DNA from 3 places in the Pectobacterium wasabiae CFBP 3304 genome. Region 3 is predicted to be linked to each of the others. Evidence: predicted binding sites of a transcription regulator. Region 3 holds the regulator's gene; each other region holds the start of a gene.
What was found. The regulator PhoB, encoded in region 3, activates phosphate uptake and scavenging genes when phosphate is short. The targets are predictions, from matches to a motif close to CTGTCATAAAACTGNCNNAT.
Positions count from the first base shown of each region.

Region 1: the regulator PhoB is predicted to act here: its motif matches at 1,778-1,797, upstream of A7983_RS12540 (esterase-like activity of phytase family protein).
Region 2: the regulator PhoB is predicted to act here: its motif matches at 4,321-4,340, upstream of glpT (glycerol-3-phosphate transporter).

Region 1 is NZ_CP015750.1:2,762,572-2,772,934, reverse strand. It holds gene azuC (stress response protein AzuC) at 50-127, opposite strand; gene A7983_RS12545 (multidrug efflux MFS transporter) at 520-1,713, shown strand; gene A7983_RS12540 (esterase-like activity of phytase family protein) at 1,857-3,218, shown strand; gene A7983_RS12535 (GntR family transcriptional regulator) at 3,402-4,088, opposite strand; gene A7983_RS12530 (TRAP transporter large permease) at 4,393-5,676, opposite strand; gene A7983_RS12525 (TRAP transporter small permease) at 5,673-6,152, opposite strand; gene A7983_RS12520 (C4-dicarboxylate TRAP transporter substrate-binding protein) at 6,217-7,245, opposite strand; gene yiaK (3-dehydro-L-gulonate 2-dehydrogenase) at 7,834-8,859, opposite strand; gene A7983_RS12510 (mannitol dehydrogenase family protein) at 9,391-10,363, opposite strand, start outside.
Region 2 is NZ_CP015750.1:1,297,172-1,307,534, reverse strand. It holds gene rhtC (threonine export protein RhtC) at 1-62, shown strand, start outside; gene rhtB (homoserine/homoserine lactone efflux protein) at 135-755, opposite strand; gene pldB (lysophospholipase L2) at 888-1,925, shown strand; gene yigL (sugar/pyridoxal phosphate phosphatase YigL) at 1,974-2,774, shown strand; gene glpT (glycerol-3-phosphate transporter) at 2,873-4,222, opposite strand; gene glpA (anaerobic glycerol-3-phosphate dehydrogenase subunit A) at 4,543-6,213, shown strand; gene glpB (glycerol-3-phosphate dehydrogenase subunit GlpB) at 6,203-7,465, shown strand; gene glpC (anaerobic glycerol-3-phosphate dehydrogenase subunit GlpC) at 7,462-8,673, shown strand; gene A7983_RS05850 (pirin family protein) at 9,148-9,843, shown strand; gene A7983_RS05845 (glycoside hydrolase family 3 N-terminal domain-containing protein) at 9,902-10,363, opposite strand, start outside.
Region 3 is NZ_CP015750.1:3,138,763-3,149,125, reverse strand. It holds gene A7983_RS14200 (PstS family phosphate ABC transporter substrate-binding protein) at 98-1,036, opposite strand; gene phoR (phosphate regulon sensor histidine kinase PhoR) at 1,052-2,374, opposite strand; gene phoB (phosphate response regulator transcription factor PhoB) at 2,402-3,091, opposite strand; gene sbcD (exonuclease subunit SbcD) at 3,386-4,612, shown strand; gene A7983_RS14180 (AAA family ATPase) at 4,609-8,292, shown strand; gene mak (fructokinase) at 8,296-9,207, opposite strand; gene rdgC (recombination-associated protein RdgC) at 9,497-10,363, shown strand, end outside.

The DNA of each region.
Region 1 (10,363 bases), 380 kb from region 3:
CAGGCCGCCAATATGGCGGCCTGTTTCATGCGATGCATAGCACAGATTCTTAGAACAGTGCGCCAGGCGGCACGTCTTTATAAGTATTCAGGTAAGCCGCCAGCATTTTTTTAAAGAAGTTACGCACTTTTTTCACCTTGTTTTTACTTAACTTATTGTTTAACTAAGCAATAGCTTTAATCACGCGATGGAATAACGGTTCTCTTAATGGCGATGCTTTGCCTTATGTCGAAGAATTCTACAACGCCTGCTTAGCAAAAGCACATTTTTTGTGACGTGAATCACAAAATTATATTTACCCGCACCAACTCCCTGCCATGCTGATTTTCTTTTGTTGCGAATCATTACTCTTAGTGACCAATACGCTACGGGCTATGCTATGCTCATGATGAAAGACGAAATTTTAGTCACATCTCGTTATTAATTGAGCGCTATTTACTGTCCGTTAGCCCATTTTTCACGCACGGTCACCACGATTTCGCTATTGGTTATTCGCTGATGAAGGCCCCTTCCGTCCACATGGAAACCTGGAAACTTAACCTCTTCTCTGCCTGGCTGGGATGCTTTTTCACCGGGTTGGCCATGAGCCAGATACTGCCCTTCTTGCCGCTGTACATTGAGCAGCTCGGTGTTAATTCACACGAATCGCTGAGCCTGTGGTCTGGTTTGATCTTCAGTTCGTCTTTTCTCATTTCTGCCGCTGTGGCACCACTGTGGGGAAGCCTCGCCGACCGTAAAGGCCGCAAGCTCATGCTGCTGCGCGCCGCACTCGGTATGGCGATCGTGATGTCGTTGCAAGGGTTGGCGACCAACGTGTGGCAGTTGTTCATCCTGCGTTCGTTAATGGGGCTGACCTCCGGCTACATTCCTAACGCGATGGCGCTGATCGCCTCGCAGGTTCCGCGTGAAAAAAGCGGTTGGGCGCTGGGTATGCTATCAACCGGGCAGATCGCTGGTGTCATCCTCGGCCCTTTATTTGGCGGCTTTATGGCCGATTACATCGGGCTACGCATCGTCTTTTTCATCACTGGCGGCCTGCTGTTTACCAGTTTCCTGATTACGCTTTTCGCGATTAAAGAGAGCGTGGTTAAGGTCACAAAAGAGAATCGGCTCAGCGGGAAAGCCGTTTTTGCTTCGCTGCCTTATCCAACGCTCATCATCTGCCTGTTCATTACGACGATGATGATCCAAATGGCAAACGGCTCCATCAGCCCCATTCTCACCTTGTTTATCCGCGATCTGGCTCCCGGTACGGACAATATTGCCTTTATCAGCGGCGTGATTGCCGCCATTCCCGGCGTATCCGCGCTGCTATCGGCACCGCGTCTTGGCCGCTTAGGTGACCGGATTGGCGCACATCGCGTCCTGATCGCCGCGCTGGCGATCAGCGTGCTGCTATTCTTGGTTATGGCAATGGTACAGAGTCCGACACAGCTTGGCATTCTGCGCTTCATGCTGGGCTTTGCCGATGGCGCACTGATGCCAACCGTGCAGGCGCTATTAGTCAAATACAGCAGCCAGCAGGTAACAGGCCGTATCTTTGGCTATAACCAGTCATTCATGTACCTGGGCAACGTGTTGGGGCCGCTGATGGGCTCCGGCGTGTCCGCACTGATGGGGTTCCGCTGGGTGTTCGTCGTCACCGCTTTTCTGGTGCTATGCAACACGCTGCAACTCTTTTTCGTCTTCAGGAAACCCAGGGGAAAAGGATAACTCCCCCCTCCCTAAGCAACGATATGCCATAAAAATCGCATCTTTCCTTGCAAAATCAGGAGTGCGATCACAGAACTGACATATCTATTATCTATGCTCCGACGATACTTCTGTCAAATCGACTCATATCAAAAGAGCCCCCCATGAAACATACATTGTTAGCACTGCTGGTTGCCGGATTTCTGCCGTTCAGCGCGCAAGCCGAAGGAGAAAGCGTAACGCGCTATATCGTTACCTTCCCGGCTGGCGATCATGTCCCGTATCAGGGAAAATTCGCCAAAGACTTTCCCAACGGCCTGCCGGTTGGTATTGGCTCTGGCCTCTATTTCACGGGCAAACAGGGAGATGACCTGATGTTCACCACCGTCACCGATCGCGGCCCAAATGCCGATGCACCGCTGTCTGACGGAAAAGAGGCCAAGATCTTCGCTAGCCCCGACTTTGCACCGCTAATTATGGATATTCGGGTTAGCGCGAAAGCCGCCGAAGCCATTAATCCTCGATCGCTGCACGATGCTGAGGGCAATATCACTGGCCTGCCCCTGCCTGCGGATTTTATCGGCACCACCAACGAAGTCGCACTGAACGACGCGCTACAACCGCTCAGCACCAGCCAGCGCGGGCTGGACACCGAAGGGATCACGCCGGATGGCAAGGGCGGTTTCTGGCTGTGTGACGAATACGGCCCTTTCCTGATCCATATTGATGCCAGCGGGAAAATCCTGCAAAAATTCGGGCCGACGCCTACGGGTAATGAACACTCTGTTGCCAGCGGCTTACCAAATATCATCAAATGGCGTCAGCCGAATCGCGGTTTTGAAGGCCTGACTCGCCTGCCGGACGGCACCATCGTCATGGCCGTGCAAAGTACATTGGATATCGATGGTAAAAGCAAAAACAAAGCGCAGTTTACGCGTCTGGTGATGTTTAACCCGGAAACGCAAACCAGTCGTATGCTGGGTTATCCCATCAACATCGACAGCTATAAGAAAGCGAAAGATGCCAAGATCGGCGATATCGTCGCACTGGATAATCAGCGCATTCTGCTGGTCGAGCAAGGTGCGGATAAAGACAAGCAGATGCAGAACCGCATCTATCTGGTCGATCTCAGTAAGGCGAGCGATCTGACGCCGTTCGATGCCGAGGGGAAATCACCAGAATTTGACGATCCCGCGCAGTTGGAAAAACGCGGCATTACGCTGGCGCACAAGCAGGAGTTAGTTAACCTGCGTAAGCTCGGCTGGCAGCAGGAGAAAGTGGAAGGCCTGGCGCTAGTTGATAAGCAAACGCTAGCCGTCATCAATGACAACGATTTTGGCCTGCAATCCGTGCTGCACTCTCCCGTGAAGGAAAAAGATAAGGCGGACGACTATCAGGCGACGGCCGACGGCAAACTTACGCGAGATGGCAAGGCGGTCGAGACAACATTAGCAATCAAACCATTGCAGAAGCCAGAAGCCGACAACGAGCTGTGGTTGATTCATCTGGCACAGCCGCTGAAATAGCTTTATACCCGTCATTCTTCAAGCTGCATATGCGTTGGCTTTCCTCACTCACCCCAGTCACTTACTTATGTAAGCTCCTGGGGATTCACTGCGTCGCCGCCTTCATGCAACTCAAATTATTTAGGGTATACCAATGAAATAGCTTGTCTAAAGGATCGAAGTGGAAGCCCTTCTTCAACGCGCTCAGGCGTGCTCGAACCAGTCGCTATTCTGTTGTGCGATCGGCGTGATTGAATAGATCATTTCCTGCAAGTGTTCACGAATCGCTTTTTCCGCCGCATCGGGGTCATGCGCTTTCAGAGCGTTAAAAATCAGGTAGTGCTGTTGGATCAGGCTTGGCGGGGGAGATACCTGACTCAGGCTGAGAAAACGCACGCGGTCCATCGTCGCTTTGATCGACTCGATGGTTTCCCACGCCAGCGGACAGTTGGCAACCTGTGTCAGAAGCTGATGGAAGCTGTCATCGAGGCTAAGAAACTCACGCACCTGTTCATTCTGCGCGGCCAGTTCCTGACGGCGTAAGTTGTGCTCTAGCGTTAGTAGTTGTTCATCCGTCACCATTTCGGCTGCCCGGCGCACAATGGCACATTCCAACGCCTGACGGATAAAACGGGCCTCCGCCACGCGCTGCTCGGAGATCTTCATCACAAACGTACCGCGCTGCGGCATGATCTGCACCAACCCGGCTTCGGCCAGCTTGATAAAAGCCTCTCTGACTGGCTGGCGGGAAACATCAAAACGCACAGAAATTTCTTTTTCAGACAGCAACTTGCCCGGTGGAATATTGCATTCCACAATGTCTTTGCGCAGTACGCGATATATTTGCTGGTTTACTGGTTCATTGTTGTTGATTTGAAAAGACGTATCCATGCCACTGTGTTTACCCAAGAAATTTACCGTTTATGATACATGTTAATTCAGGACTATACCCGCCATACTTACTGCCTGCCATACTAACCTGCTATACACCAAACTGCACATTCGCTAGCTTCTCTCATCCCCCCACCCACACCAGTCAGTGGGAGGATAATGAGAAACAGAATACCTCTTGCCGGGAGTCAGTCGTTCCCTAAACGCGTTTCGTTTAACTGCTACCGACATTCGGCTTGCTTAGCGCATACCTCATATTTAAAAATACATCATTAAACACCAATAACACGATGGCGTGAGTCAATTACGGCATGAGCAAATTAGGCAAGAACATTACCGTTTGCGGGAAGATAAATAATACCGCGACGAAAACGATGAACGCCAATAAGTAGGGTACTGAAGCTTTCATAAAATCAACGGTATCACATTTTAGAATCCCACAGACCGTGTACATACAAATACCAACTGGCGGCGTATTCGCTCCCAATAACGTTAAGGTAATGAACATGATTCCGAAATGAATAGGGTCATAACCTATTTCTGTCACAATAGGCAATAATATTGGGGTCAGCAATAGAACCAGGGGACTGGCATCCAAAACCATACCAATGACGAGCACCAAAGCAAAAATCAGTAGCATGATACCTGTCGGGCTTTCTGTAAACTCAGTAATGAACTCAGTCATTGTCTGGGGCAACTGGTCCAACACGCTGATATGCCCCAAAATAAAGGCAGCCATAACCAAGAGCATGACAATACCAAGATCGCTTAGCGTTTCAGTCAGCGTATCAAGCATCCCTTGCCAAGTTAGTTCTTTATAAACCAAACCACCAATAATAATGGCGTAGAGAACAATAAATGCCCCTGCTTCTGAAGTAGTAAACAGTCCTAAACGAATCACTACAATGAGAATAACGGGGAACATCAGCGCCCAAAAACCGCGGCGAAAGCTCACCATAACCTCTTTGAACGTCGGCTTTGACAACATTTCTGGTTGGATTTTCATACGACGAGCCATGATGTAATTCGTTATCATCAGGGTTATCGTCAGCAAAAAGCCTGGAATAATGCCCGCAAGGAATAATTTACCAATAGAAACGTTCCCCACAAATCCAAATAAAATTAACAAGATACTTGGGGGTAACGTAGCCGTGATCAATGACGCAAAAGCGATAACAACTGCCGTATAAGCCCGTGGATAGCCCCGATCGATCATAGAGAACCCGAGCATACGCGACTGCATGGACGCATCAGCAACCGCCGAACCGGCAACCCCGCCCATCAGCATCGCGAGCAATACGTTAATTTGCGCCAGTCCACCAATCATCCAGCCGGTCAGTAGACGAGCAAAATCTAATAAACGCTCAGTAATACCTGTTCGTGTCAGTAAATTTCCAACCAGGATAAACAGAGGAACTGCAATCATCGGAAATGACTGTGTCGGCGCTGCAAACTTTTGAAAAGCGATACCAAGCGGTAGAAAATCTGACGTAAAGAAATAGGCCAAACTTGATAGGGCAATAACAAATCCTACAGGCATGCCCATCAACATAAAAACAATAAATAATACACCGGTCAACCATATCATAGTAAATCACCTCTAACAGATAATGCTCGACTGGATTTAACTTTATCAATCAGTTGCTCAACACAGGTAAACATTATTAACAAACATCCTGTCGGAACTGCTGCACTTAAGAAAACATGGTTCATCTCGGAAATAGGTAATACATGGGCTCGAGTATCCCAGGCAAAAAGATACCCGGAGTAAGTCCCAAAGCAAAGAAATGATATAATCAAAATCCTATTAATATAATCTATTGCACTTTGTAATTTTTCAGGCAACCGCTTCAATAGAAAGTCAATTCCCATATTGCGTTGACTGGCTTGAGAATAATGGATAGCGAACATACTTACCCAAGCGAATAAAACCATGGATATCTCTATAGACCAAATCAGTGGATACCCCACTGCTCGTCCAATAGCCGCAACCAAAATAAGTATCACCATGATGATAAACATAATTTTTGCAATGGCTATTTCTATTTTAATCAGTGTTTTCATCTGCAATATCTCACACAACGCCCCGCCATAAAGGCGGGAGCGGCACAGAGGTAATTAAGCTAATTTATTGGGTACCCAACGCGGCTTTCAAACTATCACGCGCGGATTCTAATCCAAGTTTAGCGGGTGTATTAGCACAGGCGGTAATAAAAGGACTGAGATCGATCTCTTCCACTTTAGCACCGCTTTTTGTCATTTTTTCTAAAACGATATTACTTTGCTCTATAATTTTTTGGGATGCGAATGCGCCTGCATTATAAGATTCCTCATGAAGAATCTTCTGATATTCTTCGGGAAGTTGGCTAAACCATTTACTGCCAACAATAATTGACGTCATTAAGTGGTAGTGATTGGTTTTAGTAATATATTTAGCCACCTCATTGAGCTTAGAACCGTATAACGCCGTTGGGTGCGCTTCGGCGGCATCCACTACACCTGTCTGAATGGCAGAATAAACTTCGGACCACGCCATAGGTGTTGGTGAGGCTCCCATACAGTTGATTGTTTCGATAACGATAGGGGCATCAGGTACTCTTACTCTGACACCTTTTAAATCAGCCGGCTGCGTGAAAGGTTTTTTCGTAATCATCATACGAGAACCTTGATACCAGTTGAATGAAAGGCTGACCAAACCTGATTTATCCTGTAACTGTGATTCCCATCCTTTAAATAGGGGAGTTGCGACAAATTTTGAGGCTTGCTCATAATCTGACAATAAGAAGGGTGCATTTAGTATTGCCAACTCTGGCACAAATTGCGCCAGCCTACCGCCATCGGTAAGAACGCCAACATTGCTTCCTACCTGAGCCTGCTGAATCAACTCCCCATCAGCCCCCAATTGACCACTTGGGAATAACCGCACTCGCACTTTTTTATCCGTGCGTTTTTCAACATTTTTCTTAAATTCTTTAAATCCTGCATAAATAGGATCGTCTGGCGCTAACGCAGTGCTCAAGTTGAAATCATAGGTTTTAGCAGCAACAGGAGATAAGGCAAAAAGAGAAAGCAATGAAGCAAGTGCTATTTTTCTACCTATCCCCGATGTTAGAACATAAAAATATTTCATTTCGAAACTTAAGGTATATTTTGACATATCTCTCTATTCTCCAAAGGAAAAGTTACGCATGTAAAAATACCAGCCCTGCTATTTTTAACATATCGATGGGTAAAATATTTTTCCGCCAAGGCATTAGAAAAATAACTCCCCGAGTCTTAATTAATGTTTGTTCATCCTTAAATATCAGTTGGTTAAATTTCACTTATCAATCAAACTTAACTTATGCTTCATTCATAATCACACTATGCCATTAATAATAAAAAAACACTGCACACCATTACCATACAAGTAAGCGCCGTTTTTTATCGCCACGTAATTATTTTGCGATGTTTATCACAAAGACTTAAATTATGTTAAAATCTGAATGTAATAATAAGCCCATCACTTTCCTATTAGGATTTAAGTGAAGGAGATGAGAAAATTTGGTTCATAAAATCAACGTTTAATGTTGTCATTCAATAATAACGAAATATCATATTACTGAACCTCTCTTTTTAATTTATAAGCTCAAGCGGCACTTTCGCCACAACCTTGCGGACGGACTGTGTAATCGAACTAAAACCTTATAGATTGCCTCAGGTAATTCAGCACGGCTTCTATCGAGTTGCAGAATATTACCAACGATCAGTTATTCACCTCTTGCGCCAGCTTAACGACTTCAGCCCATACCCCATCATCAACGGGAATGCCTTTGACAAGGTTTTCTTTTCGATTTTTAGCTGAATTTTCTCCGGGGTAATAAACTTCGTTTTTACCTTCTGCCGGCATTGATGACTTAACGTAATCTGCCACACTATCAGCCATGCGATCGCTAAATTCACAGCCGCCAAGTTGGGCGGGATCGAAAACAATAAAAATCTGGCTGGCTCCGGTACAACTGCCTTTACCAATGTTATCGATCTCATTTGTCGGGTGACCCGCAGACAATAACGCCGCCATCGCATCTAACAAAACTGCCATCCCAGAACCTTTCCAGTATCCGGTAGGGAGGATGCGCATAGATTGTTCAATGGGTCCCGGCTCATCGGTTAAATGTCCTTGCTGATCGAAACCACCGGGGAATGGCAAACGTTCATTTTTAAGCCGCGTAACCTGCAATTTGCCGTATGAATATTGCGACATGGCCATATCTAATACGATCGGCCCTTTTTCTCTCGGCACAGCCATGACAAAAGGGTTATTGCCTAAGCGGGTATTTTTTGCTCCCCACGCAGGCATACACGATTCTGTATTCGTCCAACAAATTGCGGCAAGACCTTTTTCCGCGGCTTTCCAACCGTATGCTCCGCCGCGCATCCAGTGCGTGGTATTACGTAAAGCAACAACCCCTATGCCATTTTCACGCGCTATCTCCGCCGCTTTTTCAACCGCAAACAAAGCGTTAGTGATACCAATCCCCTGGTTACCATCATAGATCTCCATCACGCCCAATGACTTAACCTGAGTAGGCTCAGCTTGAATATCGATCCAACCTTTTTTGACGTAGTCAATAAACCGAGATACGCGATTTAAGCCATGCGAGTAGACGCCATCACAACTGGACTCCGTGTGAATTTGCGCGCAAACATCTGCTTTTTGCTCACTTAATCCCGCATTCAGGAATGCATTCTTTACTGTCGCTTTCATGACATCAAAACTAATTCTTTGCATATTTTTTATCTCACTCTGCAGACCAACATGCCACGATGAACATCACCATGACTGGATAGCTAAAACCACGTGGCAACAAGCTCTCGGGCTTTGTTCGAGTTTACTTATCGCTTTTTCTCCCTGAGAACGCGTTTCACGTAACTTACCCTTCCTAACAGACAACTTTGCTAACGCCTACTACCATACAAGTACAGCAATATTGATAACTTGAATCGCCTCACAATTATTAACATTTGCAACATTTATCTAAAGCTCAAGGCGGAGCAGAAATACATCAAAAGGGTGACATTCGGGGGTAAAAAAGATGAGGCCACAGCAAACAGAGGAAACCACGCCGGACTGGTTGTTCGGCAATAAATCGATTTACGGCGAATTTTCCGCCAGTGTTACAGGCTTAACATGGCAAGTGTCATGGTGACCGCAATCATGGCGAGGAGGAATAGAGATAAGTAGAGCAAGGGAGTAAACATTCCCCTTGCCCTACATGGTCGCGATAGCCAACGTATTCAGCGGCTACCGCATTTTTTACGGTTACCAGACTGCCGCTTGCAACATCTCCTTCACGCCTTTTTCTAACAGCGCCAGATAATGCTGCGTTACCGCCTCTACAAAGACAGGGTCCTTCGGTAAATCCTCACCGAAAATCGCCGTCAGCGTCAGCAGCGCCGCAACTCGGCTTTCCCCTTCCATACTGTTTTGCACCGTTTCAGCGATCGCCTCTTTCAGCGGATCGCTGATTTCAATCGGTTGCCCCTGTTCATCGATACCGCCGACATAGCGCATCCACCCCGCCACACCGAGCGACAGCGCATCAAAACGGCTACCCTGTGCCAAATGCCAGCGGATCGAATCCAGCATCCGCTGCGGCAGCTTTTGCGAACCGTCCATCGCAATCTGCCAGGTGCGGTGTTTTAGCGCCCGGTTGCGATAGCGATCCAGCAGCGCATCCGCATAGGCGGCGAGATCGACCCCCTGTGTACGCAGCGTCGGTGCCTGTTCACGCAGCATTAGGTGGTGTGCCGCCGCGACCAGCGCATCATCCTGCATGCACTCGCTGATGTGTTGATAGCCAGCGAGATAGCCGAGATACGCGAGGAACGAGTGGCTGCCGTTGAGCATACGCAACTTCATTTCCTCAAACGGCAGCACGTCCTGCACCAGCTCCGCACCCGTTTTTTCCCATGCGGGACGGCCGTTAACAAAGTTATCCTCAATCACCCACTGGAAGAACGGCTCACAGGCGACTCCAGCCGGATCGGCAACGCCGAGTTGTACTTGGATCGTCTCCAGCGTTTCTTCGGTAATGGCGGGCACAATCCGGTCCACCATGGTGGAGGGAAAGGTGACGTGCTGTTCAATCCAGCGCGCCAGTTCGACATCCTGCTTCTCGGCCAACTGTACGATAACGTTGCGCGTAACGTGTCCGTTCTCTGGCATATTGTCGCAGGACATCACGCTGAATGCCGGTAGCTGACGTTCCCGTCTGCGTTTGATGGCAGCTAGA
Region 2 (10,363 bases), 1.8 Mb from region 3:
TGGATGGCGTGGCGGGCGTGTTGTTTACCGGTTTTGGCCTGCACCTGATTTTCTCTCGCTAACCTTTCTCGGTGAGAATGTCTCTCCCAGAGTAATAACAGCGCGTTGCGATCCGATACGGCGCGCTGCTTTAATCAGGCTTTTCTCGCCGTGGCGAGTAGCGCGCCGACCAGCATGAACAGCGAGCCGAATACTCGGTTAAGCGTCTTCATTTGTCGTGGACCTTTCAGCCATCCTGCGATGCGCGTAGCCAGTGCAGCGTAGCCAATCATCACGATAATATCGACCACAATGGTGGTGATGCCCAGCACCAGATACTGTGCGGCCTGCGGTTGATGGGGGATGATGAACTGCGGAAACAGTGCTGCCAGAAACACAATACTTTTCGGGTTGGTCAGGTTCACCAGTATCGCTCGTTTAAAGAGCTTACGACGCGGCATGGTGCTGGCAAGCGCCTGAAGGTCGAGTGCGCCAGCAGCACGCCACTGCTGAATGCCCAACCAGATCAGATAAGCCGCGCCCAGCCATTTTAGAAGCTCAAAAGCCAGCACGGACTGATTAAGCAGTGCACCCAACCCGATGCCAACCAGAACGATATCAATGGATATTCCAACCTGTAAGCCACAGATGGAGGCTGCTGCGCCGCGATAACCGTGGCTGATGCCGGTGCTCATGGTATTGATGGCACCCGAACCGGGTGAAAGACTGAGAATAAGCGTTGTGAGTAAGTAGGTTAACCACCAATCCAATGTCATGAAATACGGCTCCTGAACCACGTTCTGTATTACGAGAGTCTGTCTGTTTTTTGTGTCACAATACGCTTGTGCTCTACTGCTTGTCATGTTCTTCCGCTAGCTTTGTTTTCCCTGCGTCACCGGAGAAGTGTGATGATCCAACGCCCCAATACGTTGTTTGCGTCGGAACGGTTAACGCCTGAATCGTTAATGACCAGTCTGCTGACGCGAGAAGCGCAGTTTGCCGCGTTTGCTACCGGAGAATTACTGGATTTCTGGCGTCAGCGCGAAGAGGGCGAATTCTCTGGCGTGGATGCTGTGCCAATCCGGTTTGTTCGTTTTACCGCGCCCCAGCATGACAAGATTGTTGTTGTCTTTTCAGGCCGTATCGAAAGCTATGTTAAATACAGCGAAGTGGCTTACGATCTTTTTCATCGCGGCTATGATGTGCTCATCATGGATCACCGTGGGCAAGGGCGATCTGGACGGATGTTGCAAGACCGCCACCGTGGACACGTGCTGCGCTTCAGTGATTATGTCGATGATGCCGAAACGCTGTGCCAGCAACACATTGACGTTAAGCGATATACCCGACGGTTTGCGTTAGCCCATTCCATGGGCGGTGCGATTCTGGCACAGCTTCTGGCTCGCCAACCCGCGACGTTTGATGCGGTGGCACTGTGTGCGCCGATGTTTGGTATTCATTTACCGCTTCCGCACTGTGTGGCTGGATGGATTGTCGATTGGGCGGAGCGTCGCCCGGCGATACGTGATTATTACGCGATCGGCACCGGACAGTGGCGCCCTTTGCCTTATCGGATGAATGTGCTGACGCACAGCCGTGAGCGCTACCAGCGCAGTATTCGCTTTTATGCGGATTCGCCGGATTTGCGCGTAGGTGGGCCGACTTACCATTGGGTGCGCGAGGCGCTACTGGTGGGAAAGCAGTTGCTGTCACAGGCTAGCGCCATCACCACGCCGCTTCTGCTATTGCAGGCGCAGGAAGATCGCGTGGTAGATAACCGTAGTCAGAATACGTTTTGTCAGGCACTGGCGCAGAACGGTAACGCCAATGTTGACGGCGTTTTACAGGTTATCTGCGGTGCGCGGCATGAAATTCTCTTTGAAACAGATCACCTCCGCGCTCAGGCATTTGCGCTGATTTTTTCGCACTTTGCGCGTTATCATTAATTTTTGCGGCGCGTGCCGCCACTACACCAGAAGTGAGATCTCATCGTTATGTACCATGTTGTTGCGTCCGATTTAGATGGCACACTGCTGTCACCTGACCATTCGCTGTCCCCGTATGCGAAAGAAACCCTCCGGCTGCTGACGGAGAAAGGGATTCACTTTGTGTTCGCTACCGGACGGCACCACATGGATGTCGCGCAGATCCGCGATAATCTCGGTATCAGCGCGTTTATGATTACCTCGAATGGCGCGCGTGTTCACAACTCGCAGGGCGAGCTGATTTTCAGCCACAATCTGGATCAGGACATTGCCCGCGACCTCTACAGTGTCGTACACACGAACCCCGATATGCTGACGCACGTTTACCGTGACGACGACTGGTTTATGAACCGTCCACGTGCTGAAGAAGAGCGTTTCTTCAAAGAGTCGATCTTTAAATACAAGCTGTTTGAACCCACACTGCTTGAGACCGATGGCATCAGCAAAGTGTTCTTTACCTGCGATTCTCACGAACAACTGTTGCCGTTGGAAGAAGCGATCAACGCGCGTTGGGGCGATCGGGTCAACGTGAGCTTTTCGACGCTCAGTTGTCTGGAAGTAATGGCGGGCGGCGTGTCTAAAGGCCATGCGCTAGAGCAGGTCGCGAAGATTATCGGCTTCTCGCTCAAAGAGTGCGTGGCGTTTGGCGATGGCATGAACGACTACGAAATGCTGTCGATGGCGGGTAAAGGTTGCGTCATGCAGAATGCGCATCAGCGCCTGAAGGATTTACTGCCAGATCGCGAAGTGATTGGTTCTAATGCAGACAGCGCGGTGCCGAATTACCTGCGAGACCTGTTTCTGAAGTAATCCATCGCCAAGGACGATCTCGACGTGCTGGGTGAGGCGGTGGGGTTGGATGATGCGCGGCGTAGCAAGTACGCCGCGCATAAAACACACGTCAAATGTTAGGCGCGGTTGGCTAGCTCTGCTTTATGCTTTTTCTCATTCAGCATAACAACAATCAGTAGAAGCACAGCCATAATGCTGCCGCCGATCATCACCATAAAGCCGCCGTCCCAACCGAAGAAGTCAACGGTATAGCCAACGATGGCGCTGGCGGCAACGGAGCCACCGAGGTAGCCGAACAGGCCAGTGAAGCCCGCTGCGGTACCGGCTGCTTTCTTCGGTGCCAGTTCCAGTGCGTGCAGACCAATCAGCATCACTGGGCCGTAAATCAGGAAGCCGATGACGATCATACACGCCATATCCACACCCGGATTACCGGCTGGGTTCATCCAGTAAACGATGGTGGCGATGGTGACAAGTACCATGAAGAACACGCCCGTTGCCCCACGGTTACCTTTGAACACTTTGTCGGACATCCAGCCGCACAGCAGCGTGCCTGGAATACCCGCATATTCGTACAGGAAGTAAGCCCAGGACGATTTATCCAGTGCGAAGTGTTTAACTTCTTTCAGGTAAGTCGGTGACCAGTCGAGGATGCCGTAACGCAGCAGGTAAACGAAGACGTTGGCGATAGCGATGTACCACAGCAGTTTGTTCGGGAAAACGTACTGCATGAAGATCTGCTTAGCTGTCAGTTCTTCTTCATCTTTTTCATTGTAATCAACCGGATAGTCGTTTTTGTACTCTTCAACTGACGGTAGACCACAGGATTGCGGGGTATCACGCATTAGGGCAAATGCGATGAGTGCAACCAGAATGGCGGCGAAGGCTGGCATGTAGAGTGCGGCTTTCCAGTCGTTAAACCAGGCCATACCCAGCAGGAACAGCAGAGGTGGAAGCCCGCCACCGACGTTATGCGCGCAGTTCCATACGGACACGATGCCGCCACGTTCTTTTTGTGACCACCAGTGAACCATGGTGCGTCCGCACGGTGGCCAGCCCATTCCCTGGAACCAGCCGCACAGGAACAGTAAGACGAACATGACTGCAATGCTGGAGGTTGCCCACGGTACGAAGCCCATGAATAGCATGACGGCAGCCGCCAGAATCAGACCGGCAGGTAGGAAAACCCGTGGGTTCGAACGGTCAGATACCGAACCCATGATGAATTTGGAAAAGCCGTAGGCGATGGAGATACCGGACAGCGCAAAGCCAAGGTCACCGCGCGAGAAGCCCTGTTCAATCAGATAAGGCATTGCCAGTGTGAAGTTTTTGCGTACCAGATAGTAGGCGGCGTAGCCAAAAAAGATCCCCATGAAAATCTGCCAGCGTAGGCGACGATAGAGGGGATCGACACGATCCTGCGACACGCGTGGCTGGTGGGCGGCGGGCCTAAAAATACTCAGCATAGATATCTCCAATGCGAAAAAAAACGATAGCTTTTTTGTTCTATTACGAACGTTATTGTAAGGGGATAGCGTGCAAATGAGTGTGATTCATGACGCTAATGTTACACTTTTATGAAACTGTGACGATTTTTGCGCTCATGTTAACAGAATCGGAAAATTCCACAGTGTGGTTTTAGTGATGTAAATCACACTTATTGTTTTTAAACTCTCATTTATTTTCGTTTAGTGTTCGTTTTTGCTCTTTATCAAACATTAACCCTCCTTTTTGTGTCCCAATAGCAACATACATACCCTCTATATCCTCCGCCTGGAGCGAGAACATGAAGCAAAATACTGGGAACTGGCGTGAAACTGACGTGGTTGTCATCGGCGGTGGTGCGACGGGGGCGGGTACGGCACGGGATTGTGCCCTGCGTGGGCTGCGCTGCCTGTTGCTTGAACGTTATGATATTGCGACCGGAGCGACCGGGCGTAATCACGGCTTATTACACAGCGGTGCCCGCTATGCGGTAACCGATGGTGAGTCTGCCCGCGAATGTATTGAAGAGAACCAGATCCTCCGGCGGATCGCCCGCCATTGCATTGAGCCAACCGACGGTCTGTTTATCACCTTGCCGGAAGACGATCTCGGCTGGCAGACGCAGTTCATTACCGCTTGCCAGCAGGCAGGGATTGGCGCGCAGGCAATAGACCCGCAGGAAGCGCTACGGCTGGAGCCTGCGGCAAATCCGACGTTGATTGGTGCGGTTCGCGTGCCGGATGGCTCTGTCGATCCTTTTCGCCTGACGGCGGCCAACATGATCGATGCCTGCGAGCATGGCGCGGAAGTTCTAACCTATCATGAGGTCATTGGGCTGATTCGTCAGGGCGATCGTATTACCGGCGTGCGCGTTTTCGACCATAAAAAAGGTGTAGAAACAGAAATATATGCGCAGGTGGTGGTCAACGCGGGTGGTATTTGGGGACAACACATTGCGGAATATGCCGATCTGCGCGTGCGCATGTTCCCGGCAAAAGGTGCGCTGCTGATTCTTGGGCACCGCATTAACAACATGGTGATCAACCGCTGTCGTAAACCGGCAGATGCCGACATTCTGGTGCCGGGCGATACCATTTCGCTGATTGGCACCACCTCAACCCACATCGACTACGATCAAATCGACAATATGCTGGTGACGCCTGCTGAAGTGGAAACGCTGATGCGGGAAGGCTCAATGTTGGCGCCGTCGCTGGCAAGCACGCGAATTCTACGTGCCTATGCGGGCGTTCGCCCGCTGGTTGCCAACGATAGCGATCCTAGCGGGCGTAGCGTGAGTCGCGGCATTGTGCTGCTTGACCATGCCAGCCGTGACGGGCTGGAGGGGTTTATTACTATCACCGGCGGCAAGCTGATGACCTATCGCCTGATGGCGGAATGGGTGACGGACGCTATCTGCAAAAAGCTGGGTCATAACGTCGCTTGCTCGACGGCACAGACGCCGCTGCCCGGTTCTGAATCGCTGGAGGAGGTGAAAACCGCCCCTCATGCTTTATCTGCTTATCCTGCGGCAAAACCGCTCTCTGCGCCGCTGCGCGGTTCGGCGATTTACCGCCACGGTGAACGCGCTGGAAGAATGCTGTCCGGTGAACGTCTGGATCGCAGCCTGGTGTGTGAATGTGAGGCCGTGACGGCGGGAGAAGTGCGCTACGCAGTGGAATCGTTGCAGGTGAATAACCTGATTGATTTGCGTCGGCGTACTCGTGTTGGTATGGGCACCTGTCAGGGTGAATTGTGCGCCTGCCGTGCGGCAGGTCTGCTATGCCGTCTGGGCACCGCGACGCCGGAACAGTCGCTCACGCAGCTCAGTCAATTTTTGAACGAACGCTGGAAAGGGATTCGCCCGATTGCGTGGGGCAATGCGCTGCGCGAAAGCGAGTTTACCAGTTGGATTTATCAGGGATTGTGCGGTCTGACGGCCAGCGACAGTCAGGAGGATCGTCATGCGCTATGATGTTGTGATTATCGGCGGCGGGCTGGCGGGGCTGACCTGCGGTATTCGGTTATCGGAGCAGGGAAAACGCTGCGCGATTGTCAGCGCTGGGCAGAATGCACTGCATTTTTCGTCCGGTGCACTGGATTTACTTTCCCATCTTCCTGACGGGCAGCCCGTTAACCAGCCGCTTGAGGCGCTGGATGCGCTGGCGCGTCAGGCTCCTCATCATCCTTATTCCCGTATGGGCGCGGCAGCGGTATCGGCCTTGCTACCACAGGTGGAAGCGTTGCTGGAGCGCAGCAATATCACCCTGTTGGGCGACCATCGGCACAATCACTGGCGTATGACGCCGTTAGGTAAATTTCGCGCATGCTGGCTGAGCCCGGTGGACGGCGTCACACGTGGCCTGCCGGATTCCCGTTTTGGCGACAACCCACTCATTGCCGGTATTGAAGGCTTTCTGGATTTTCAGTCTCGTATTGTGGCCGGTACGCTTCAGACGCAGGGGATCGCGGCACGCAGTGATGAACTCAAGCTGCCCGTGCTGGATCGGTTACGTCAAAACCCCAGCGAATTCCGTGCGGTAAATATCGCCCGTGTGCTTGATCGACCGGAAAATCGCGCGGCGCTGGTGGAAGAGTTATCGCTTCTGGCCCACGGTAACGACGCCATCATCATGCCTGCCTGTCTGGGGCTAGATCGCCCTGAGATCGTGCGTGAACTGGCTGATGCGTTAGGTAAACCGGTGCTGTTGTTACCGACATTACCGCCGTCGGTACTCGGGCTACGGTTACATCAGGCGCTGTCACAGCGTTTTCGCCAACTGGGCGGCATGGTGATGCCGGGCGATCGCGCGGTGCGCGCATCACTGTCGCCGCAGGAGATCGCAGTCCATAGCCACCATCATCGCGATATTCCGCTGCGGGCGAAGCATGCGGTATTGGCGAGCGGAAGTTTCTTCAGTAACGGGCTGGTGACACAGTTCGATCGGGTGACCGAACCCGTCTTTGGGCTGGATGTTCGGTTTGCTGAGCAGCGCGAGGATTGGAGCCAGCAGGACGTGTTTGCGCCGCAACCTTATATGCAATTTGGTGCGATTGTCGATGAACATCTGCATCCGCGTATCGGGGGAAAAACGGTCAACAATCTGTATGCGATTGGCGCGGTGCTGGAAGGTTTCGACCCCATTGTGCAGGGATGTGGCGCAGGGGTTTCCTTGCTCAGTGCGCTCCATGTTGCCGAACAGATTTTGAAGGAGGGCAATCTATGAGCCTGCTTAGCGACAACAGTTTTGAAGATTGCATCAAGTGTACGGTCTGTACCACGTACTGTCCGGTTTCGCGCGTGAACCCGCTCTATCCTGGCCCGAAACAGGCTGGGCCGGATGGCGAGCGCCTGCGGCGCAAAGATCCGGCTTTGTATGATGATGCGCTGAAATACTGCACCAACTGCAAACGCTGTGAAGTTGCGTGTCCGTCGGATGTCAAAATCGGCGACATCATTCAGCGTGCGAAAGCGGTACACAGTACTCATAAGCCGACGCTGCGCGATGCCATTCTGAGCCATACCGACCTCATGGGATCGATTGCTACGCCGTTTGCGCCATTGGTCAATACGGCTACCAGCCTGAAACCGGTGCGCCAGTTGTTGGATAAAGCGTTGAAAATCGACCATCGTCGCCAGTTGCCGAAATATTCGTTCGGTACTTTCCGGCGCTGGTATCGCCAGCAGGCTGCAAAGCAACGGGCCTATGATGAGCAGGTCGCGTATTTCCACGGCTGCTATGTGAACTACAACCATCCACAGTTAGGTAAAGATCTGGTTCAGGTCTTTAACGCGATGGGTATTGGCGTTCAGTTGCTGAATAAAGAGAAGTGCTGCGGTGTGCCGCTGATTGCCAATGGTTTTCACGACAAGGCCAGAAAGCAGGCGCACGCGAATATTACGTCGCTGGATGAGGCGATCAATCATAAGTCTCTTCCAGTGGTTGCGACGTCATCCAGTTGTACGTTCACGCTGCGGGATGAGTATCCGCATCTGCTGGGTGTGGACAATGGGCACGTGCGCGATGGTATCGAACTGGTGACGCGGCAACTCTATCGTCTGTTGGAAGAAGAAGGGCGAACGCTGCCGCTGCGTAAATTGCCGCTGCGGGTGGCCTATCATACGCCCTGCCACCTGGAACGGATGGGCTGGACGGCGTATACCTTAGCGCTGCTGCAACGCATCCCCGGTCTTGAACTGGTGATGCTGGATTCCCAGTGCTGCGGTATTGCGGGCACCTACGGCTTTAAGAAAGAGAATTATGCCACCTCGCAAGGCATTGGCGCTCCGCTGTTCCAGCAGATTGAAGAAAGCGGGGTTGATATCGTGGTGACGGACTGCGAAACCTGTAAATGGCAGATTGAGATGTCGACTAGCAAGCTATGTGAGCACCCGATCACGCTGCTGGCAAGGTCATTAGCACAGCCAGAGTAACAAGCAAAAGCGGATCAAAACGAATAATGCAGGTCACGTAATCCTCATTTTAGGAGGAACACGGGGATGAGGTTCCCGTAAGGATTCCTCGCTCCGTGTATCTCGGTGTTTAAACGATCGGTATTAAGCCAAACGCGCTGTTCTGTGGTCCGTATTGAGAATAAGAATTTATCGCAAAAAGCACTTTACAAGTGCGAATGATAATGATTATTATTGCTGTGCGTTCCGGGGGAGCGGTGTCATGTGCCTGTGTTAATGGTGTTGATGACGGTCCGGTTTCCCTGTGAAGGCACGACATTGCTCACATTGCTTCCAGTATTATTTAGCCAGCTCGGGTGCTGGCTTTTTTTTTGCCATTTCCCTCCAGCCCTTCATCCCGTTCTGATTTTTCGAACAGAGCGGTGAGTTTTTTGCGCTATCTTATTTATCACCGCCCGTTACACTTTCCTTATCAGAAACGCAGGAGGAAAGAACATGATCTATTTACGTCAAGCGCAAGATCGCGGACATGCTAATCACGGCTGGCTCGACAGTTGGCACACGTTCTCATTTGCCGATTATTACGATCCTGATTTCATGGGATTCTCAGCACTGCGCGTGATTAACGAAGACTTTATTGAAGGCGGTCAGGGTTTCGGCACGCACCCGCATAAAGATATGGAAATTCTGACCTATGTCTTGTCCGGCGCGGTTGAGCATCAGGACAGCATGGGAAATAAAGAGCAGGTGCCAGCGGGTGAATTCCAGATTATGAGCGCAGGAACGGGCATTCGTCATTCTGAATACAATGCCAGCAAGGACGAACAACTGCATCTGTACCAGATCTGGATTATCCCGGAAAAAACCGGACTGACGCCACGCTACGAGCAGAAGCGCTTTGATGTGCTTCAGGGGCGTCAACTGGTGCTGTCCCCGGATGCGCGTGAAGGCTCGCTGAAAGTCTTTCAGGACATGACGCTGTGGCGCTGGGCGCTGAAAGCGCAGGAACAATCGGTGTATCAGATTCAGGCCGATCGTCGCATTTGGGTTCAAGTGGTGCGCGGCAGTGTAGAGATTAACGGCCAAAAAGCGGAAACCAGCGATGCATTTGCGGTCTGGGACGAAGCGGCTATTTCCGTACACGCCAGCGAAGATAGCGAAATTCTGCTGTTTGATTTGCCGCCAGTATAACGATGGCGAGGACGTTAATAAGCCCGCGTAGAAAGGACGCGGGCTTATTTCAGCCACATTACCAGCTCAGCCCAAACCCTCTAGAAAACGCCACCGTACCGGTATCCGTCTCCACATCGTAGTTTTTCCAGATATTGACTGGGAGTTTCCCCTGTGGCGCGCGCTTACCTGTCAGCACCTCCGCCAAAGATATCATCGAGTGGCCACGCCAGCTGCCATTGTCATACCCGTAATAGGAATACGTCGCCACAGCAGCGTTAACGTCGCCAGCGTAGTTGATAATGTCATACGGTGCACGTAGTGAAAGGTGAATGCGTTTTTTCCCCAGATCGGCAGCATGTCGTAACCAGTTCGGGTATGGGTTATTAGCGACACCGTCTTCTGCTTTTGCGGTGGCAGTGCCATCCTGCTCAACTGGCGTAAAGCGGGTTGACAGCGTCCCGAGAAGAAATACGTCACAGTTGGAAATGTGATCTCTGACTTGGGCATCGGTCAGTTCCGTTTCCTTCGCAGCAACCAC
Region 3 (10,363 bases):
CACGTGGCGAATCGCAGGGCAATAGAAGAATTTTCACGGCACGTGAATAAAATTCATGTTCCGTGAAAATAGCGCAAATCCATGATGAGAAGAAAAGTTATTCAGGCAGACCAATCTGCTGACGCGCCTGACGACGCGTTTCTTCCGGCAGCGGCAGATAGCCATCTTGATTCACCAACGATTGTCCCGTTTCGGACAGCACGCGTGCCAAAAATGCCGCCGTCAGTGCTTCCAGCGGTTGTCCGGGTGCTTTGTTGACATAGATATAGAGATAACGGGTGTAGGGATATAAACCGCTGCGGATGTTTTCAGTCGAAGGGGAAATGTAGTCGGTGCCTTGTGCGGCTAACGGCAACATCTTCACACCGCTGGTACGAAAACCCACGCTGGCATAACCGATCGCATCCGTTGATGCTGCAACCGCCTGCACAACGGATGCCGAACTAGGTAATTCATTAACTTGAGGAAGGAAGTCACCGCGGCATAGTGCTTTTTGTTTAAAGAATCCATAGGTTCCCGAGGCAGAATTTCGCCCATAGCGCAGTAACGTGCGTTTCTCCCAACTACCGCGTAAGCCGAGGTCACCCCACTGTTTTATCGGTTGCTGGTTACCACAGCGTTGCGTAATCGAAAAAATGGCGTCCAACTGTGACAAGTTCAGCCCAGACAGAGGGTTATCCTGATTCACCAGCACGACAAGCGCATCCATCGCCACCGGCACCGCCAGCGGTGGATAACCGTAGTGCTGAACAAACGCCTCAATTTCGCTGGCCTTCATCGCCCTACTCATCGGCCCGAGTTGTGCGGCACCCGACGCCAGAGACGTCGGCGCAGACGATGAACCAGCAGCCTGAATCTGTAAATTCACGTTCGGATAATGCTGGCTGAAATCCGTCGCCCAAAAGGCCATCAGGTTAGCCAGCGTATCCGACCCCGCGCTGGAGAGGTTACCCGCCAGCATTTGACGAGGTTGCGCGGAGCAAAATGCGCTAAGCAGCAGTAAAAAAGCGCCCGCAATACGTATGGCGGATATCATGAATAACGTTTTCCGTCAGGCCGAAGGTTTCGCCATATTTTCAGCCACAGAGGTAGGGACAATCAACCGATTTGGCAACGTAAAGACAAAACGCGATCCCAGGCCGTCCTCGCTCATGATCTCCAGACGGGAATCATGATGGCTGAGCGCGTGCTTAACAATCGCCAGCCCCAGCCCGCTACCGCCCGTCTGTCGCGAACGCGCCTTATCCACGCGATAAAAACGTTCAGTCAGGCGTGGCAAGTGCTCGGCTGCAATCCCCGGCCCGTTATCGCTGACCTGAAATTGCGCCCCCTGTGGGATCTTCTGCCAACAGACTTCGATACGCGTTCCCTCCGGCGTATGGTTGACCGCGTTATACACCAGATTGGATACCGCGCTGCGCAGTTGTTCCTCGTTACCAAACACCCGGAGATTTTCATTCACACGAAAGACGATCTCATGCCGCCCCTGACTCAAGGTCTGCGCTTCACGCTGCAATACGCGTAGCATCAACGGAATATCGACTTTTTCATTCAGATCGATTGCCGTCGCTGCTTCAATCCGGGACAGGGTAAGCAACTGTTTGACCAGCCCGTCCATGCGCCGGGTCTGTTCCTGCATGGTATTCAACGCCTTCCCGCGCAGCGCCGCATCCAGCGTTTCTTCTTGCATCATTTCCAGATAGCCCTGTAACACCGTCAGCGGGGTTCGCAACTCATGGCTCACATTGGCAAAAAAGTTACGTCTTGCGCCTTCAAGCTGGTGCATTTGCGTAATATCGCGCACCACCATTAGCAGTTGCCCTTCGGAATAGGGCATCACGCGGAATTCAACATGATGAGAATTATTCAACTGCAACGTGAGAGGACGGCTAAAATCTTGCCCTTTCATGTAATTAGTGAATTCAGGATAGCGCAATAAGTTGAGGATATTCTGACCGTTATCTTCCGGCCAGCGGAAATTGAGCAGATGCTGCGCCAGGTGATTACACCAGAAGATCGTCCCCTCTTCGGTGGTGATCACCACCGCATCCGGCAAGGATTCGGCACCACTACGAAACCGTTTGATCAGCAGCGCCAGCTCCCGACGTCGGCGTCGATTACGCAACTGCATCTGATAGAGCCCGTAAAACAGCGGCTCCCAGCTCCAGCGGCCAGGCGGTGGCGTCATGCTGCGGTCAACCCACAGCCAATAAGAGAGTTTAAGCTGGTTATAAAAATTCCAGCAGAGTAGGCCTAATACGGCAACCAGCAGAAACCAGGGCAGATAGCCAAAAATCAGCCCCAGCAATAAAGCGGGCAAACAAAAAAAAGCTAGCTCCAATGCCAGCCTTTTCCAGGATAAACGTTCTAGCACGTTAGTGTTTCTCCGGTCACGCTCACCTCAGTAACGCGTTGAAAAACGGTAGCCCGTTCCCCGAACGGTTTGCACCATTTTGTCATGCCCGCTGGTTTCCAGCGCTTTACGCAGGCGACGAATATGGACGTCGACAGTACGATCCTCAACATAAACGTTAGTGCCCCACACGTGATTCAGCAACTGTTCCCGGCTATAAACACGTTCAGGATGTGTCATGAAGAAATGCAGCAGTTTAAATTCCGTCGGACCCATGTCCAACGCGTGCTCTTCGGTCGTCACGCGATGAGAGGAAGGATCGAGGCTCAGACCACGCATTTCAATCACTTCTTCCACCGCCATCGGTGAAATTCGGCGCATCACTGCTTTAATGCGCGCCACCAGCTCCTTAGGCGAAAACGGCTTGGTAATGTAATCATCCGCTCCCACTTCAAGCCCGCGCACGCGGTCTTCTTCTTCGCCACGCGCGGTCAACATCATTACCGGAATATCACGCGTCAGCGCTTCGCGCTTCATATGCTTGATGAATTGCAGGCCCGATCCTCCTGGCAGCATCCAGTCCAATAACACCAGCTCTGGGAACGGCTCCGACAGTTGCGTTACCGCGCTGTCATAATCTTCGGCTTCCACTGGTTGGTACCCATTTTGTTCCAGTACAAAGCAGACCATTTCACGAATTGGTGCTTCATCTTCCACGACTAATATGCGTTTTGCCATTGTTAATCCTGTCGTTAATCATCGTCGCTGTTAGCAGGCGAAAGGCATTATGCGTCAGTTTTATGACAGATTTATGAAAAACAAACCTCCCTCGTCGCACGATGTTACAGTGCGTACATCCGATTTTTCGAACCGCTTTCCAAACTCGCGATCCCAGCGCGACAGCCATCATCCCTGCTATATATAATCATGGCATTACGATGACAAAACACCATAGCAACGATGCACCGTGCCACATAATGGATAATGATAACGTCATCCAACGCCACGCGGCATGAAGATCGAGAGAACACGATGCGCATTATCCACACCGCCGATTGGCATTTAGGGCAATATTTTTATACCAAAAGTCGCGCTGCTGAACATCAGGCGTTTCTTCACTGGCTTATCACTCAGGTGGATCAACATCAGGTCGATGCCATTATAGTGGCTGGCGATATCTTCGATAACGGCTCGCCCCCCAGCTATGCGCGAGAAATGTATTATAGCTTCGTAGTGGAACTACAGCGCACAGGCTGCCAACTCATCGTTCTCGGCGGCAACCACGACTCGGTCTCGGTGCTGAACGAATCGCGCGATTTGCTGGCCTGTCTGAACACGCGGGTGATTGCCTGCGCCAGCGACGATCTCGCCCAACAGGTGCTTCTGCTGGAAAACCGCCAGCAGCAGCCCGGTGCCCTGCTCTGCGCCATTCCCTATTTGCGCCCACGTGATGTGCTAACCAGCAAAGCCGGACAATCCGGTGATGAAAAACAGCTAGCGCTACAGGAAGCGATTACCGCGCACTATCAGCAGTGTTATCAACTGGCTTGCCAAAAGCGCGATGCCCTTGGCCTGCCACTACCGATTATTGCAACCGGGCATCTGACGACGATTGGCGCAACCGCCTCAGAATCCGTGCGCGATATCTACATTGGCACACTTGATGCTTTCCCTGCTCAGGCTTTCCCCCCTGCGGATTATATCGCGTTGGGGCATATTCACCGCCCGCAACGCGTAACCAAAAGTGATCACATTCGCTATAGCGGATCCCCAATCCCACTGAGTTTTGATGAGCTCGGCAGCGAGAAATCCGTTTGTCTGGTCAGTTTTATACCCGATGCACCGCCGAAGATAGACACGCTGCCTATTCCCGTGACTCAACCGATGCAGTTGATTAAAGGCAGCCTGAGCGATATTGAACAGCAACTGGCCACCTTCCAGAACTATCTGGGCGATAAGCCCATGTGGTTGGATATCGAGCTCAGCACGCAGGATTATCTGAGCGACATGCAAAAACGCATTCAGGCGATGACCGAACACCTGCCCGTTGAGGTACTTCTGCTACGCCGCACGCGCGAACAGCGTTTGCAGGCCATTACCCGTCAGGACAAGGAAACGCTGAACGAATTAAGCGTACATGACGTTTTTGAACGTCGTCTGGCAACGGAAAAAGACATGGAAGACGGTCGCCAACAGCGCGTTCGCACGCTGTTTAATCAGGTTATTAATGAACTAGAAAATAGCGAACCTGCCAAATGAAAATTCTCAGTCTGCGCTTAAAGAACCTCAACGCGCTGAAAGGCGAATGGAAGATCGACTTCACACAAGAGCCATTTTCCAGCAACGGCTTGTTTGCCATTACTGGCCCAACCGGAGCAGGAAAAACCACGCTGCTGGATGCCATTTGTCTGGCGCTATACCACGAAACGCCTCGCTTGGGTCTGCTTTCTGCCAGCCAAAATGATCTAATGACCCGCAACACAGCAGAGTGTCTCGCCGAGGTAGAATTTGAGGTTAAAGGCGTGGGATACCGCGCCTTCTGGAGCCAACGTCGGGCAAGAAATATCCCAGACGGCAATTTACAGTCCCCCAAAGCCGAGCTTGCTCTTATTGAAGGCGGCAAGATTCTGTGTGAAAAGCTCAATGATAAGAAGGAGATGATCACACAGCTCACAGGGTTAGACTTTGGCCGTTTCACGCGTTCTATGATGCTATCGCAGGGGCAGTTTGCCGCCTTCCTTAACGCGAAAGCCGACGACCGGGCGGAACTGCTGGAAGAGCTAACCGGCACGGACATTTACGGCCTGATTTCCGAGCGCGTCTATGACAAGCACAAACAGGCAAACATCGCGTTGAGCACGCTACAGGCACGCGCATCAGGTATTCAGTTGTTGACCGATGAGCAGCGCCAGCAGGTGGAAGTCCAGCTTGCCGAACTGACTCAGCATGAGCAACAGGGCAACATTGAGCGTGAGCAAGCACTGACTACGCTGCGCTGGTTTGAGCAACTGACGCAGCAGCAAACGCAACTAACCAACACGCAGGCGCAACACGCGAGCGCCGAATCCGCCATTCAGCAGGCCAAGCCGCAACTCGATAGGCTAGCCAACAGCGAACCGGCAGAAAAACTGAGACCGTTACATCAGGAACGAGAACGTTATCGACAGGAATCCCTTGCGCTCGCTCAACAGATTGAACAACTGGCAGGGGAGCAGGCCTCTGGGCACACTGCGCTGACAACGTTACGCCAGCAGGAAGAGAAAGCAGAGCAGGACGTTATTCAGCACAAACAGATACAACAGCAACAAGAGTTGTTGATCAATGAACAGGTTGTACCGCTTGACCATCGTATTGCCACGCAGGAGCAACAAAAAGCCCAGCAGCAGGACGAAGTGGCAAAAATGCAAATTCGTCTGCGTGCCGATGAAAACAAGCAAACGCAGATAGCGGCGGAACAACAGCAGGCCAAACAACTGCTTGAACAGATTCAAGCTTATCGCCAGCAACACGCACATCATCAGCAGTGGGGAGAACAACTTCCTCTGTGGCGCACACAGTTTCGACAATTGCGCCAGCTTCAGGACGAGCAGCAGAAGCTGAGCCAAAAGCAGACGCAACATGCCGAACAAGCGGCAGCGCTCCAACAGGCGGCAGCAACGTTGACGGCACAGCAGCGTGAACAACAAACGGTCGTTGATGCAGCCCGCCAGCAATTCATACAACACGATGAGACACGGAAAAATCAGGAAGCGCATCAGCCGCTTGCAGCCCTGCATCAGCGGTTTAATCAACTCATCGATCAACGAGCCGCACGCCGACAGCTCGCAACAGCCAGCGACCAGTTCCAGCGCCTTCATCCCCGTAAGCAGCAGCACTTCGCCAGACAAAGTGAGATACAGGGGCTTATCAACCAATCAGAAATATTACGAAAACAGCAGCAGTCCGATCATGAGCAGCGCAGCCAGCATCTGGCCGATCTGGAAACACTGTACCGGCAGGAAGAACGTATCGTTAGGCTGGAAGCCGAAAGGCAGCGGCTACAGGCCGGAGAAGCGTGCCCACTGTGCGGCTCAACCGAGCATCCGGCGATTGAACGCTATCAGGCGTTACAACCGTCTGAAACCCAAAAGCGCCTGACGGCACGACAGCAGGACGTGAAACAGTTAACAACGGCGTTGGCGAATACGACCGCACAACTAGCCTCGCTGGAGCAGCAGCGGGAACAGTTGCAACAGGAAATCGCACAACTCGATAGCGAACATCAAATCCTGCGGCAACAGTGGCAAGATGTCAGTGAGCGCTTACAAGTTAACTACACGCTGGAACAGCAGAATGAAACCTCAGCCTGGCTTACGCAACGCGAGACCGAAGAGCAGGACATTCGACAGCACATTACCGCACACGAGCAGTTGCAAAAACAGTGGCAGGAAAGTAAGGATTCACTGACGGTTGCAGAAGCATTACAGCGGGAACTGGATCAGAAAGTCGTGCTGAATACCCAGCAGCAAACCTCGCTAAACGATACGCAGGCAGACACCGTTCAGTCGCAGCAAAATACGCAGCAACGGCTCGCTCAGCACACTCAGGAAATCACACAGACGCTGGCAAACACGAGCCTGCCTCTGCCGGAAGCCGCTGCACAGGATGACTGGCTGGCACAGCGCGACAGCGAGTGGCAAATTTGGAAAGCCAAAGAACAGGATCAATCCCGCTTAATTCCCCTGTTAGCCACGCTGGAAAGCGATCTTCAGTATCTGAGCCACAGCGTGACCGAGACAACGCAGCAATTACAGGTACAGCAACAGCAACTGGAACAGTGCACCGTTCTGCTCAATACGAATCAGCAGGAACGACTGGCGCTTTTCGGCGACAGGCAAATCGCCGCAGTACGCGAACAGCTACAACGAACTAGCCAGCAATATGATAATGCGCTCCGGTTAGCCCAATTAGCACGTCAGCAGGCTGAAACCACGTTGAGCCGCCTGACGGGAGAACTGGCCAGCACGCAACAGCAGTATGAGCAGAGCACACATCAACGAGAGAATGTGACCGAACGCTTTAGTCAGGCTTTACAGCAGAGCGCTTTCACTGATGAAACGACCTTCCTGAATGCGCTGCTTGCCGAGCAGGAACGACAGACCTTGCAGGCATGGAAGGAAACGCTGTATCAGAGTTTGCAGCAGGCAACAGCACTTCACCAGCAGGCTGAACGGGAGCTGCTCGCCCATCAACAAAAGCGACCAATTTCTCTGCTGGAAGATGCCACACAAGAAGCAGTGCAGCAGCAGTTGGCAACGCTGGATGAAACGCTGCATTTCACTGTGCGACAGCAGGGAGAAATGCAGCGTCAACTGAACGACGATCGACAACAGCGTCAAAATCAGCAGGATTTGCTCAATGAGATCGCCCAAAGTCAGCAAAAGTATGACGACTGGAGCTGTCTTAATACGCTCATCGGCTCACAAAGCGGACATAAATTCCGTAAGTTTGCTCAAGGGCTCACCTTGGATCATCTGGTTTATCTCGCCAATCTACAGCTCTCCCGTCTGCACGGACGCTATATGTTGAAGCGAAAACCCGGTGACGATCTGGAACTGCTGGTGGTGGATACCTGGCAAGCGGACGCCGAACGCGATACGCGCACGCTGTCCGGCGGCGAGAGCTTTCTGGTGAGTCTATCGCTGGCGCTGGCGTTATCCGACCTGGTCAGCCATAAAGCCAGCATCGACTCTCTATTTCTGGATGAAGGCTTCGGCACGCTAGATGCCGAGACGCTGGATATCGCGCTGGATGCGCTGGATAACCTGAACGCCTCTGGCAAAACCATCGGCGTCATTAGCCATGTCGACGCCATGAAGGAGCGTATTCCGGTACAGATCAAAGTGCAGAAAGTCAACGGTCTGGGCGTCAGCAAGCTAGCGCCGCAGTACGCCGTGTAGCCATTACTTCGTCTTTGGCCAAAGCCAGGCGGCTCCGCGCACCCCGCTGGAGTCGCCGTGTATGGCCTGACGCACAGGCGTTTCGCACTCACCGCCGAAGATCCATGGTTTGATCTTTTCCGGCACGGTCTGGTAAAGGCGAGAAACATTGCTCATTCCACCTCCCAGCACCACGATATCAGGGTCGAGCAGGTTGATCACATGCGCCAGCGATTTTGCCAGACGATGTTCATAGCGCTGTAATGCCAGTTCGGCGATGGGATCGCCCTGCTCCGCTAAGGCAATAATTGCCTCCCCTTTGTGCGGCTGGCCGCTCAGGCTCTGATAATCCCGCGCAAATCCCGTACCGGAAATAAAGGATTCAATGCAGCCGGACTTGCCGCAGTAGCAGGGAACCGTCTGCCGATAGCGTATCTCATCGTCATCCATCCAGGGCAGCGGATTATGTCCCCACTCACCCGCAATACCGTTGCCGCCGACGTGAGCCTGGCCGTTCAGCGCAATCCCCGATCCACAGCCAGTGCCGATAATCACTGCGAAGACGGTCTGCTTCCCGGCTCCGGCACCATCAACCGCTTCTGAAACCGCAAAACAGTTCGCATCATTGGCGACCCGCACGGGGCGATTCAATAGTGCAGCAAGATCAAGATCCAGCGCCTGACCATTGAGCCAGGTGGAGTTGGCATTTTTTACCTTGCCGGTAAACGGCGACAGCGTACCGGGGATCCCCACGCCGACACTGCTGTGGCAGCCCGTCGCTTTTTCGGCCCTCTCCACCAGCGTGACGATAGTCCGCAGGGTTTCCGGATAATCATTTCTTGGCGTCGGCATACGCTGCCGAAAACGTTCATTCCCCTCGTCATCCAGCGCAATGACTTCTGTTTTCGTCCCGCCCAGATCGATACCGATTCTCATGATGTCTCCCCACGTGTGGTAAATAGGCCCGCGTAAGTTTGCTACCGACCTGAAAACGTTTTTATTTATAGATAGATACCCTAAATAATTCGAGTAGCGTAGCCAACGCACATGCAGCTTGAAGTATGGCGGGTATAACCAGAGAAACCAATCAACTGCAATCCAAAACGTGATAGGTATTCCTCTGAATCCGGGTATTTTATTCCACATTACGGCTTCGAATTCGTTATCATGCGCGCAACATTACAAACCCGCGTGCAAACCTGCGCGCCCAGTCAGGGATAACACCATGTTGTGGTTTAAAAACTTAATGATTTACCGCCTAAGCCGGGACAGCGCGCTGTCCAAGGATAACGTTTTATCTGCGGATGAAATGGAAAAACGGCTCAGCGCCTTCGCGTTCACCCCGTGTGGCAGTCAGGATATGATGAAAACGGGTTGGGTATCGCCAATGGGATCGCATAGCGATGCATTAACGCACGTCGTTAATGGGCAAATCGTTATCTGCGTTCGCAAAGAAGAAAAAATCCTGCCGTCTCCGGTCATCAAGCAAACCCTTCAGGCCAAAATTGAACGTCTGGAAGCAGAGCAGCACCGCAAGCTGAAAAAAACCGAAAAAGATTCACTGAAAGACGAAGTGCTGCACAGCCTGCTGCCGCGTGCATTCAGCCGTTTCAGTCAGGTCTGGCTGTGGATCGATACGGTTAACGGCCTGATTATGGTCGATGCTGCCAGCGCTAAAAAAGCAGAGGACACGCTGGCGCTGCTGCGTAAAACACTGGGTTCCCTACCCGTTGTACCATTGACGATGGAAAACCCCATCGAGCTGACGCTGACTGAGTGGGTGCGTTCCGGTGAGCCGGCGGCAGGGTTCGCGTTACAAGATGAAGCGGAGCTGAAAGCTATTCTGGAAGACGGTGGGGTTATCCGCTGTAAAAAGCAGGACTTGGTCTGTGATGAAATTGCCGTGCATATTGAAGCGGGCAAGCTGGTCACCAAGCTGGCACTGGACTGGCAGGAGCGTATTCAACTGGTCTTGTCTGACGACGGCTCGGTAAAACGCTTGAAGTTCTCAGATACGCTGCGGGAACAGAATGACGATATCGATCGGGAAGATTTTGCTCAGCGGTTTGATGCCGATTTCATTTTGATGACC